Regions from separate parts of the Tatumella terrea genome, predicted to be linked through region 4. Evidence: predicted binding sites of a transcription regulator. Region 4 holds the regulator's gene; each other region holds the start of a gene.
The links. The regulator PurR, encoded in region 4, represses purine synthesis genes. The targets are predictions, from matches to a motif close to CANGCAAACGTTTGCNTG.
Positions count from the first base shown of each region.

Region 1: the regulator PurR is predicted to act here: its motif matches at 1,183-1,200, upstream of serA (phosphoglycerate dehydrogenase).
Region 2: the regulator PurR is predicted to act here: its motif matches at 1,680-1,697, upstream of purM (phosphoribosylformylglycinamidine cyclo-ligase).
Region 3: the regulator PurR is predicted to act here: its motif matches at 1,434-1,451, upstream of purT (formate-dependent phosphoribosylglycinamide formyltransferase).

Region 1 is NZ_BAAAFX010000013.1:165,360-168,634, reverse strand. It holds gene ABD035_RS08900 (LysR family transcriptional regulator ArgP) at 1-249, opposite strand, end outside; gene rpiA (ribose-5-phosphate isomerase RpiA) at 438-1,103, shown strand; gene serA (phosphoglycerate dehydrogenase) at 1,340-2,578, shown strand.
Region 2 is NZ_BAAAFX010000014.1:148,708-151,982, reverse strand. It holds gene purN (phosphoribosylglycinamide formyltransferase) at 1-577, opposite strand, end outside; gene purM (phosphoribosylformylglycinamidine cyclo-ligase) at 577-1,617, opposite strand; gene upp (uracil phosphoribosyltransferase) at 1,859-2,485, shown strand; gene ABD035_RS11170 (hypothetical protein) at 2,562-2,702, shown strand; gene uraA (uracil permease) at 2,699-3,275, shown strand, end outside.
Region 3 is NZ_BAAAFX010000018.1:38,893-42,167, reverse strand. It holds gene ABD035_RS13430 (Ail/Lom family outer membrane beta-barrel protein) at 1-76, shown strand, start outside; gene purT (formate-dependent phosphoribosylglycinamide formyltransferase) at 211-1,389, opposite strand; gene ABD035_RS13420 (S9 family peptidase) at 1,667-3,275, shown strand, end outside.
Region 4 is NZ_BAAAFX010000006.1:278,876-282,150, forward strand. It holds gene punR (DNA-binding transcriptional activator PunR) at 1-891, shown strand, start outside; gene purR (HTH-type transcriptional repressor PurR) at 901-1,926, opposite strand; gene cydH (cytochrome bd-I oxidase subunit CydH) at 2,196-2,285, shown strand; gene ABD035_RS04330 (C40 family peptidase) at 2,404-3,201, opposite strand.

The sequences.
Region 1 (3,275 bases), on a different contig from region 4:
ATCAGCCAGCCACTGCTCTTCCAGCATCTCTACCTGATGCAATAGCGCCAGTAACTTCTGACCCTGTTCGGTCGGGCGGGGAGGAACAGTGCGGACCAGCAGGGGCTGGCCAAAAAGATTCTCCAGCTGTTTAATGCGCTGTGAAACAGCGGACTGAGTAATACATAACTTTTGTGCAGCGCGTTCAAAACCCCGCTCTCGTATCACTGCATCCAGGGCCTGAAGGGTTCGGTAATCCGGGCGTTTCATGGGTATTTTCTCCCGGTTGCAGGGAAAAGATATCCCCGGTTAAGTTCACTGACGCGCACTAAGATGGTCTCTCCGTATATTTGCTGACGGTTTTATAAAACATAGGAACTTGCCGGCAAGAGTAGGTTTTTTTTCTTTTGCTTGCTTTATACTACGCTGACGAACAGTGCGTACAGGTTTAACATATCATGAGCCGTGATGAATTAAAAAAAGCAGTGGGTCAGGCAGCGCTGAAGTATGTCCGTCCCGGAACGGTAGTAGGCGTGGGTACCGGCAGTACCGTTGCTCACTTTATTGATGCATTAGCCACTATGAAACATGACATCGAAGGAGCCGTCTCCAGCTCTGAAGATTCGACGGCAAAATTACTGGCCTGTGGGATCCCAGTCATCGACCTGAATAATGTCGACCAGCTCTCGGTGTATGTTGACGGTGCAGATGAAATCAATCCGCAAATGCAGATGATCAAGGGCGGTGGTGCGGCGCTCACCCGCGAGAAAATTATCGCCGCCGTCGCAGAGCAATTCATCTGTATTGCCGATGCCAGCAAACAGGTCGATGTGCTCGGGCATTTCCCGTTACCGGTCGAGGTGATCCCGATGGCCAGGGCGTATGTTGCCAGAGAACTGGTGAAAATGGGTGGATTACCCGAATACCGGCAGCATGTGGTGACAGATAACGGCAATATCATTCTCGATGTTTACAACCTCAGCATTGTGAATCCGGCTGAGCTTGAGCGTAAAATCAATGCATTACCCGGTGTAGTGACCGTCGGATTATTTGCGGCCAGGGGCGCAGATGTAGCGCTGATCGGTACGGAAGGCGGTGTGATCACCCTGAAGAAAGGCGTCTGAGAGGCGTCTTTTTTTTTAGTTAATTTTAGTGATTTATATCACATTTAAATAAGTAACTGATAAATTCTTCTTTCCTGCAGACGTAATCGTTTTCTTTTTATCGAAATCTGCTGAAACCGCAGTGCGGGCAGACTGAAACCGGGAACGGGTTTCTGTTGCCCGTCGCGGAAATTTTGTTATGTTGACAGAAGAAATGCTTATATTCGTCTCAATATCGTCAACCATAAGGTCGGGCAATGGCAAAGGTATCACTGGAAAAAGACAAAATTAAGTTTCTGCTGGTGGAAGGTGTTCATCAGACAGCGCTGGATAATCTTCGTGCAGCGGGCTATACCAATATTGAATTTCATAAGGGTGCACTGGATAGCGAATCTCTGAAAGAATCGATTCGCGATGCACACTTTGTCGGGATCCGCTCCCGTACCCACCTGACCGAAGACGTATTTGCGGCCGCAGAAAAATTAGTGGCGGTCGGTTGCTTCTGTATCGGGACTAATCAGGTTGATCTGGATGCCGCGGCAAAACGTGGTATCCCGGTCTTCAATGCGCCATTCTCTAACACCCGTTCGGTGGCTGAGCTGGTCATTGGTGAACTGCTGCTGCTGTTACGCGGTATTCCTGAAGCCAATGCCAAGGCTCATCGGGGGATCTGGAACAAGAATGCCAAAGGCTCGTTTGAAGCCCGTGGCAAAAAGCTGGGGATCATCGGTTACGGTCATATCGGTATGCAGCTGGGTGTGCTGGCCGAAAGCCTGGGTATGCATGTGTTCTTCTACGATGTGGAAGATAAGCTGCCATTAGGTAATGCGACGCAGGTAAAACATCTGAATGATCTGCTGGGGATGAGTGATGTGGTTACTCTGCATGTTCCTGAAACCCCGAACACACAAAATATGATCGGCACTGAGCAACTGGCGGCAATGAAAAAAGGCGGCCTGCTGATCAATGCCTCCCGCGGAACGGTCATTGATATTCCGGCGCTGTGTGAAGCGCTGGCAAGCAAGCATCTGAGTGGTGCCGCTATCGACGTTTATCCGCAGGAACCGGCCAGCAACAGTGATCCTTTTGTCTCGCCACTGTGTGAGTTCGATAATGTGATCCTGACGCCGCATATCGGTGGTTCTACCGAAGAAGCGCAGGAGAATATTGGCGTGGAAGTATCCGGTAAGCTGATTAAATACTCTGATAACGGTTCAACGTTGTCAGCAGTAAACTTCCCTGAAGTTTCCCTGCCAGGCCATGCCGCCAGCGCCAGCCGTTTGCTGCATATCCATGAGAACCGGCCGGGCGTACTGACCGCAATCAACCAGATTTTTGCCGAGCAGGGCATCAATATTATGGGGCAGTATCTGCAGACGACGCCGTATATGGGCTATGTGGTTATCGATATTGACGCCCCGCAGGATGTCGCCGACAAAGCGCTGCAACTAATGAAAGGTATTCAGGGTACGCTGCGTGCCCGTCTGCTGTACTAAGATGCCAGATGCAGTATCCAAAAGGCGGGGAAACCCGCCTTTTTTGTCGCTGTAATCCGGTATCGGGCGCGACGTCGACTGGCATTAACAGGACCGGGCAAAGGGCGCATGGCCGCGCCCTCTGCACTCCGGGCCTTGCGACAAGCCTGCCCGCCGCTGCGCGGTACCTTCGCTTACTTATATGTCCTTTACGGACCGGTCATGATTCGCTCCTGCTCAGCATGATCTCTCGCCGCGTCCCTGCGGCTCGTCCTGGACACATTCGCTCGCTCAGCGGTGCGATGTCGCGGTAAGTCTCCGGGTGTGGGTCCGGTGAAAACCGGAGGATTTTTTTCTCAGGCCTGTGGCTAGTGAGTTCGGCTGTGGGTTTTTATGGTCAGACCGTGAATATTCCGTTCGGCTGTGGTCTTTTATAATCAGGTCGTGAGTGTTCCGTTCGCTTTATGTTAAGGCAGGCTGCCTTAGCCCCGCCGGGGGCGACCGGGCAAAGGGCGCATGGCCGCGCCCTCTGCACTCCGGGCCTGGCGACAAGCCTGCCCGCCGCTGCGCGGTACCTTCGCTTACTTATATGTCCTTTACGGACCGGTCATGATTCGCTCCTACTCAGCATGACCTCTCGCCGCATCCATGCGCCTCGTCCTGGACATATTCGCTCGCTCAGCGGTGCGATGCCGCCCTACCTGTGGTGCAGGCATCC
Region 2 (3,275 bases), on a different contig from region 4:
GCAGCGCCAGCCGCCCCTCAAGGAACCAGCGGATAGCCTGCGGATAAAGCGAGTGTTCTTCGGCTTTGACTCTGGCCTGTAACTGTTGCTCTGTTTCACCAGGGAAAACCGGGATCCTCGATTGCAGGATAACCGGTCCGCCATCCAGTTCCTCGGTGACGAAATGCACGGAAGACCCATGTTCACGGTCCCCGTTTTCCAGCACCTGGCGATGAGTATGTAACCCGGGATACGCCGGCAGGAGAGAAGGATGGATATTAAGCATCCGTCCGGTATAACGGGCAACGAATTCCGGACTTAAAATACGCATATATCCGGCCAGGACGACCAGATCCGGATGAAAGTTGTCAATTGCCGCCATCAGCTGACGGTCAAATTGCTGACGATCAGAAAACGCGGCCGGGTCGAGTGACAGGGCAGGGATACCGGCCTCACGGGCATAGTCAAGGCCCCCTGCGCTGGCTTTGTTACTGACGACTGCGGTAATTTCAGCCGCCAGTTGACCTGACCTGCAGGCATGCAGAATCGCCTGCAGGTTACTGCCGGTGCCTGAAATCAGGATAACCAGCTTTTTCATCACTTGATAATGACCTGCTCTGCAGAAGGTTCCGCGGCTGAAATTACCCCGATCTTCCACGCTTTTTCTCCGGCATCCTGCAATAATTGCAGCGCCTTATCGGCGTTCTCCGGGCTCAGCGCAATGACCATACCGACACCACAGTTAAAGGTGCGATACATTTCATGGCGGCTGACATTCCCTGCCTGCTGTAACCAGTTAAATACGGCCGGCCACTGCCAGCTGGACTCATCGATGACCGCACAGGTGTTTTCCGGCAGGACACGCGGGATATTTTCCCAGAAGCCGCCACCGGTCAGGTGGGCTATCGCATGCACATCCACCTGCTCAATCAGGCTAAGGATATTTTTGACGTAAATACGGGTCGGTTCCAGCAGGTGATCGGCCAGAGATTTGCCTTCCAGTTGTTTCACGGTCGGGTCGGTCTGGCTCACTTCCAGAATTTTACGGACCAGAGAATATCCGTTTGAGTGCGGGCCGCTTGAGCCCAGGGCCAGTAACACATCCCCTTCACTGACTTTACTGCCATCAATGATTTCTGATTTTTCCACCACCCCGACACAGAAACCCGCGACATCGTAGTCTTCACCGTGGTACATGCCTGGCATTTCAGCCGTTTCACCGCCGACGAGTGCACATCCGGACTGCGAACAACCTTCGGCGATCCCGGTGATCACGGCGGCAGCGGTATCGACATCCAGTTTGCCGGTCGCGTAGTAATCCAGGAAAAATAAGGGCTCAGCACCCTGTACCACCAGATCGTTGACACACATGGCCACCAGGTCAACACCAATGTGATCATGGCGTTTCAGGTCCATCGCCAGGCGCAATTTTGTTCCCACACCGTCGGTACCTGAAACCAGCACCGGTTCGCGGTATTTTTGTGGTAAGGCACAAAGTGCACCAAAGCCTCCGAGGCCTCCCATCACTTCCGGGCGGCGGGTTTTTTTCACAACCCCTTTAATACGGTCAACCAGAGCATTACCGGCATCAATATCAACACCGGCATCTTTATAACTGAGAGTGGTTTTGTCGGTCACTGCAGATTCCCCACGCGAATTGCGGTTGGTGGTTTAAATAGAGCGTGGGTATTCTAGCAGTGCAGGCAAACGTTTGCGAGTCTGTTGTTCACCTCTCTTCACTGAGCATACCCCCGGTGTCTGATTCTGTTTTTCCGGAAAGTCTGCGCCTCAGATTTGCGTTAAGTCAGTATCGGCCATCCGTAAAAAGCGCTATAATCCGACGATTTTTTTTAGCTCAACACTTTCCGGGAGAAGAATAATGAAGATCGTGGAAGTCAGACACCCCCTGGTCAGACATAAACTAGGCCTGATGCGTGAACACGATGTCAGTACTAAGCGCTTTCGTGAATTAGCCTCTGAAGTCGCAAGCTTGCTGACGTATGAAGCGACGGCTGATCTGGAAACAGAAACCGTGACGATTGAAGGCTGGAATGGTCCGGTAGAAATTGATCAGATCAAGGGTAAAAAAATTACCGTGGTTCCGATCCTGCGGGCAGGGCTGGGCATGATGGACGGTGTGCTGGAACATGTTCCGAGCGCCAGGATCAGTGTGGTCGGGGTTTATCGCGATGAAAAAACCCTGGAGCCGGTGCCTTACTTCCAGAAGCTGGTCTCCAATATAGAAGAACGTATGGCGCTGGTGGTCGATCCGATGCTGGCAACCGGGGGATCGATGATTGCCACCATTGACCTGCTGAAACAGTCTGGCTGTGAATCCATCAAAGTTCTGGTGCTGGTCGCGGCCCCGGAAGGGATAGCAGCACTGGAAAAAGCGCATCCGGATGTCGAGCTGTATACCGCGTCGGTCGATCAGGGATTGAATGAGCACGGATACATTATTCCGGGGCTCGGTGATGCGGGCGATAAAATTTTCGGGACTAAGTAAGCCCGGAATGCGGGGCAGGGGCAGGGGCAGGAGACTGTTTTCCTCCGCCGGAAGCCGCGGATGCAGGCAGGGCCTGATGACCGCGGCTTTTCTGGCCCGCAGTGACCGCACTTTTTTTTCGCCGGAAGAGACCGGCACTATTCTGTTTGTTCTGACCGACGTGATGTCGGTTTTTTTATGTCCGGTAAAAATAAAAATGAAGGGGATGAAGGAATGACACGGCGTACGATAGAAGTGAATGAAAGACCACCTTTGCTGCAAACTATCCCGTTAAGCCTGCAGCATCTGTTTGCAATGTTCGGGGCGACGGTTCTGGTACCGATACTGTTTCACGTTAATCCGGCGACCATTCTGCTTTTCAATGGCCTGGGCACTTTACTGTATCTGTTTATCTGTAAAGGCAAAATTCCGGCGTATCTCGGGTCCAGTTTTGCGTTTATTTCCCCCGTATTACTGTTGTTACCTCAGGGATATGACCTGGCGTTGGGCGGCTTTATTCTGTGCGGGGTCCTGTTTTGTCTGGTGGCATTCATTGTCAAAAAAGCCGGCACCGGCTGGCTGAATGTGATGTTTCCTCCGGCAGCCATGGGGGCCATTATCGCCATCATCGGTTTAGAGCTGGCCAGTGTTGCGGCCGGGATGGCCGGGTTATTACCGGCGAACGGTGCGCTGATGGATAATAAAACGGTACTGGTCTCACTGGTCACCCTCGGTGTCACGGTGTTCGGATCCATTCTGTTCCGGGGCTTCCTGGCGATAATCCCGATCCTGATTGGCGTCGTCGCCGGTT
Region 3 (3,275 bases), on a different contig from region 4:
CATTGCCCGGCCGAAGGTATCGGGAGAGACGAAGACCTTCAGTAGCTTTAATCTCGGAGCCGGGGTGGCATTCTGACCGGTGCGACCCTGCGGACACAGAAATTTGTCTGATACGGTTTAACAAGCCATTACTGGCAGGCAGGCAGGAAAGGGTGAGGTGCCGGCCGGAAATTTCCGGCCGGACGGCGACTCCCGGGCCCCGGGAGCGGATCAGCCGTTGACGGTTACCGCCCGGGCGGCGGCAATGGCTTTGCTGACAGCTTCGTCGGTCGTGGTGGCACAGGCCAGTGCCACACCCATACGACGCCGGCCGGCCACTTCCGGTTTTCCGAATAAACGGAGTTGTCCCCCGGCAGACAGGGCCTGATCTACCCCGGCAAAGCGGACGTCACTACTGTTCAGTTCAGGCAGGATCACGGCGGAAGCCGCCGGACCATACTGACGGATGGCGCCGACCGGAAGGCCAAGGAAAGCACGGACATGCAGGGCAAACTCTGATAGATCCTGGGAAATCAGCGTTACCATACCGGTATCATGTGGCCGCGGAGAGACTTCGCTGAAGATAACCTCATCACCGCAGACAAACAGTTCCACACCAAACAGTCCATAACCTCCCAGTGCGCCGACCACAGAAGCGGCGATTGTCTGAGCACGTTGCAGGGCTGCCGGGCTCATCGCCTGAGGCTGCCAGGATTCCCGGTAATCGCCGTCTTCCTGACGATGTCCGATGGGGTCACAAAAATGGATCCCGTCTGACGCCTGCACGGTGAGTAACGTAATTTCAAAATCGAAAGCGACAACCGCCTCCACAATCACCCGTCCGGCCCCGGCGCGGCCGCCTTCCTGTGCATAATCCCAGGCCTTTTCTAGTCCGGCAGCATCACGAATAAAGCTCTGACCTTTACCGGAGGAGCTCATTACCGGTTTGACAATACAGGGAAAACCGATGTCCTGTGCGGCGGCAAAAAAGGCCTCTTTACTGTCGGCAAAGCGGTAACCGGAGGTTGGCAGTTGCAGCTCTTCGGCTGCCAGACGACGGATCCCTTCACGGTTCATGGTCAGTTTTGCCGCCCGTGCCGACGGCACCACGCGCTGTCCCTGCTGTTCCAGTTCCAGCAGAGTATCGGTGGCAATTGCCTCAATTTCCGGTACTACATAATCCGGCTTCTCTTTAGCGATGATCTCCGCCAGTGCTGCACCATCAAGCATATTGATGACATAGCTACGGTGCGCCACATGCATTGCCGGGGCATCCGCATAGCGATCGACGGCAATCACTTCCACTCCCAGTCGCTGGCATTCCAGCGCCACTTCTTTTCCCAGTTCACCTGAGCCTAATAACATTACGCGCGTAGCTGAAGGACGCAGTGCCGTGCCAAGAGTTACCATTGTTCCACCCATTAAATCTGATCATAAACACGGCGGGCAGTATAAACGAAAACGATTGCGCAGGCATTAACGGGCGATTTCTTTTTTATAATGCTACATTCAGCAGCAGAGGGCCGTGCGTATCCAGGTGACGTTGTCACATAAACGGGCAGACAGGCACCCGGCGGCGCGCAGAAATCGCCAGAATGATACCGTCATAGCCAGTCACACGCAGCCCGGGACCCTCCCTGAATGGCTGGCCCCGGTGGACAGGCCATACGATGACCAGGAAAAGAGAATGACAATACCTAAAGCAGCGAAACACCCCCATACCATGACCCTTCATGGCGAAACCCGTGTCGATAATTATTACTGGCTCAGGGATGACGAGCGCTCGGATCCTGACGTTTTGGCTTATCTGCAGGCTGAGAACAGCTACTGCCGGCAACAGCTATCCGACGTGGCGCCGCTGGAGCGGAAACTTTATGAAGAAATGGTGTCCAGGATCCCGCCAAAGGATCACTCGGTGCCTTATTGCAAGAATGGTTATCTTTATCAGCAGCGCTACGAAAAAGGGGGGGAGTATCCACTCTGGTTCCGTGCGGCCGATGAAGAGGGATTACAGCCGGACTGGCAATGTCTGATTGACTGTAATCAGCGGGCGAAAAATCATCCGTTTTATAATCTCGGGGCGCTGGATATTACCTCTGATAACCGGCTGATGGCGGTGGCTGAAGATTTTCTGTCCCGACGTCAGTATGAGATCCGCCTGTATGATTTACAGCAAAACTGCTGGCTGCCGGAGGTACTGACCGGGGTGTCGCCTTCGCTGATATGGGCCAATGACGGCAAAACCTTATTCTATGTCCGGCAGGATCCCGACACACTTTTGCCGTGGCAGGTGTGGCGTCACGAGACCGATACCCCGGTCACCGATGACCAGCTGGTGTATGAGGAATCGGATGATAGTTTTTATGTCAGCCTGGGGAAAACCACGTCCGAAGCGTTTATTGAAATCATTATCGATAGCACGACGACCAGCGAGATCTGGCTGGTGGATGCAGGACAGCCGTCCGCACCCGCCCGTTGCTTCCTGCCGCGCCGGGAAGACCATGAGTATGACCTTGACCACTATCAGAACCATTTTTATATCCGTTCAAATTCGGCAGGGATCAACTTTGCGTTGTTTATGGCAGAAGAGGCGACACCTCAGGAATCACACTGGCAAACCTTGCTGCCTGCCCGTGAACATCGGGTGCTGGAAGATTTTCAGATCTTCCGTGACTGGCTGGTCACCGGGGAACGTGAAAATGGACTGAGTTGCCTGACACAGTATCACCGCTTTCGGGATGAAACACGGGAGATTACCTTCGATGACCCTACGCGGGTAGCCTGGCTTGGGTATAACCCGTCACCGGAAACCTCACAATTACGTTACGGTTACTCGTCGATGACCACCCCGGCCACCACTTATCAGCTGGATCTGGACAGCGGTGAACGCCAGATCCTGAAACAATCGGCGGTCAAAGGCTTCAGCAGTGAACACTATCAAAGTGAATATCTGTGGCTGACCATGGAAGATGGCTGTCGTATTCCGGTTTCCCTGGTTTATCGGAAATCCCTGTTCTCACCAGGTAAAAATCCGTTACTGGTATACGGGTACGGGGCCTATGGCAGCAGTATGGAGGCAGATTTCAGCAGCAGTCGTCTGAGCCTGCTGGACCGTGGTTTCGTTTATGCGCTGGTACATATCCGTGGCGGCGGGGAGCTGGGACAGGCCTGGTATGACGCCGGACGTCTGGCCAATAAACAGAACAGCTTCAGCGATTTTACCGGTGCCACCCGGCAGTTGCTGGCGCAGGGGTACGGGGAGGCTACCCGCTGCTACGCTATGGGCGGCAGTGCAG
Region 4 (3,275 bases):
TATGCACTTGAAGTGGTGGATGCGGTATCAAGGAATGGTAGCTTCAGTGCGGCGGCAAGAGAGCTGCATCGCGTGCCGTCGGCCATTAGCTACACGGTGAGGCAGCTTGAGGAATGGCTGGCGGTTCCCTTATTTGAGCGCCATCACCGGGATGTGATCCTCACCCCGGCCGGGGAACATTTTATCCGTGAAAGCCGGGGGGTTATCAAAAAAATGCAATCTACCCGTCGTCAGTGTCAGCAACTGGCGAACGGCTGGCGTGGACAGGTCAGTATCGCCGTGGACAGGATTGTTAAACCGCAACGTATGCAGCAACTGGTGACTGACTTTTATCGCCATTTTCCGGATATTGAATTGCACATCAGTGAAGAAGTGTTTAATGGTGTATGGGATGCGCTGGCCGATGGCAGGGTGGATATGGCTATTGGTGCAACCCGTGCCGTGCCGGTGACCGGGCGGTTTGACTTCCGGGATATGGGGCACCTGAACTGGCGTTGTATTGTCAGTGCCGATCACCCTCTGGCGACAGGGGGGCCGCCGGGAGAAGAGAAATTGCGCGCCTGGCCCTCACTGATGCTGGAAGATACGTCCAGGGCCTTACCCCGACGTATCACCTGGTCACTGGATAATCAGCGACGTATGCCGGTGCCGGACTGGCAAACCGGTCTCGACTGCGTCAGGGCTGGGTTGTGTGTCGCCATGGTGCCGGGCCATCTGGCCAGGCCGCTGTTATCCCACGGCGAGGCCAGAGAATTACAGTTACCCGCCCCGTTTCCGGAAAGCCCCTGTTGCGTCAGTTGGGCCGGGGAACGTAGCTCACCGGCCTTACGCTGGATCCTCGACTACCTCGGGGATACTGACACACTGAATCAGGAGTGGCTGAGGGAATAAACGTGGCGCTTAGCGACGATAATCGACAAAAGGCCCATCCGTCACCGAACGGCGCTCAATCAGCCGTGGATTGACCTCAATGGTCTGAGGCTCCTCGCGTTTATTGACGATGCGGTCCAGCAACATATCCAGTGCCTTTTCACCCAGTTCACTTTTCGGCTGATGGATAGTGGTCAGCGCCGGGGTGAAGTAACGTGAATTGCGCACGTTATCATAGCCGATGATCGATATATCCTGCGGGACGCGTAATCCCTGTTCATCGGCAGCACAGATGGCACCCATCGCCATAATATCGCCGCCGCAGAACACCGCGGTCGGCAGTTGGGGTTGCGCAAGCAGCTGCTGCATGGCCTGATAGCCGGACTCCGGTTCAAAATCGCCCTGTACCAGCCATTCGTCACGCAGGGTGATACCGGCTTCCTGTAATGCTTTCAGGAAGCCAGACAGGCGTCCGCCTCCGGTGTTGCGTTCCATCTGCCCCGGGATACAGCCGATATCACGGTGACCCCGTTCGATCAGATAGCGTCCGGCCATATATCCGCCCTGGAAAGCGTTGTCCAGAATGGTATCGGTAAAATCCCCGCGGGAAACGCCCCAGTCCATGACCACCATCGGAATATTGCGGCTCTGTTCCAGCATATCCAGTAAGTCCTGCGGATACTCCGCACACATCACCAGCAGACCATCCACCCGTTTCTGGGCCATCATCGACAGGTAAGCACGCTGTTTTTTCAGATCATTATCGGCATTTCCGAGGATCAGGGTATAACCGTTCTCGAAACATTTTTTCTCGATAACTTCGATGATCTCTGCAAAATAGGGGGCTTCCAGGGACGTCGACAGCAGTCCTATGGTCCGGGTGTTATTCACTTTAAGACTTCTGGCGACGGCACTCGGGGAATAATGCAATTCATTAATTGCCTCCCGGACAGCCTTGCAGGTGTCTTCCGCAACAAAGCGGGTCTGATTAATGACATGTGAAACGGTAGTGGTGGAAACCCCTGCGCGTTTCGCCACATCTTTAATAGTTGCCATTCAATACTTACTCCGGGTTTATCATTATTCTGTGCTGGCCGAGTTAATCGTTTGCGTTTGCCCGAACTCAGGCAATCGTTCGTAATGTAGGGGGGACGATTGACCTGTGACGGGACGATAATCGCGCTCGAAATTTCAGCACGCATCATCGTTGCGCAACGAAGGGCGGCAATTCTAGCAAGGTCACGCCAATAAAACGAGATTTTTGCGCAACAGTATGGTAATTATAATAATGTCCACACAATTGTTGTGCTTATAAGGGGGAGCGAATGGATACTGATCTTAAACTGGCACTGACCACCACGGTTGTCGCATTACTGATGATTTGTGCATTCAGTTTTACTGCAATTATGCATTAACGGATGCATCCGGCCCCGGGAGGGTATTTCTGTCCCGCGACGGTAAATAAAAAAGCCTGAACAGTGTTCAGGCTTTTTTATGCTTCCTCTGTCGGAAGGACCGGTAACCGGTGCTGAATTAGCGTACCGTCGTCGGGGTCATCACGCGGCGGGCACCAATGTAGTGGCTCTGCCAGTATTCGTTGCTCAGGGCACTGATCTGTATGTCTTTGCCGGTACGCGGGGACTGAATAAATTTACCGTTACCCAGGTAGACACCGACATGGTCGGCCTTTTCACGGCCATGAATATGGAAGAACACCAGGTCGCCTTTTTCTAACTGATTACGTTTGATCGGCGCGGCATCGCGCAGGTGGAACATTTCGTTAGCGGTACGCGGGATCCGGTAATTCACCAAATCTTTATAGGCGTAATAGACCAGTCCGCTGCAATCGAAACCGGTATGGGGCGAAGAGCCTCCCCACTGATAGGGTTTACCTAGCTGGTCCATCAGTTTAACCATGGCGGTTTGACGGGCTTTCTGATAACGCATGCGGTGCGTACTGCTCATACGAATAGCGGTCAGTTTCTCTGACGGGCGGGCGTTCGATTTACGGGCAACGGGGCGATGACGTCCGTAAACTTTCTTTTCAATACGGTGATGTTCTGCGGTGCGGTGTTGCTCTTCACGGGCAGGATGTTCTCTGAGTTTGCGATGGCTGGCTAAGGCTTTTACACGGTGGCTAAGGGGCTGACGCGTTTTATGCCGTGAGCTGGTGGCTTTCACCGGTCTGCGCTTTCTTCGCATATCTTCGGTAACATTTTTCCGTGTCGCTTTATGATGAGAGACATTAATAGCAGAACGTGGCGCAGCTTCGGCGACGTTAAAAAACAGCTGTGCAACAGCAAGAATAAAAAGCGTGATAAGTAAACGCATAGTTGTCAGGTTACAGGTTAAATGTCCCGGAAAGAGAGAACATATTTAAAAAATAACATCTGACCTTTCAGCCA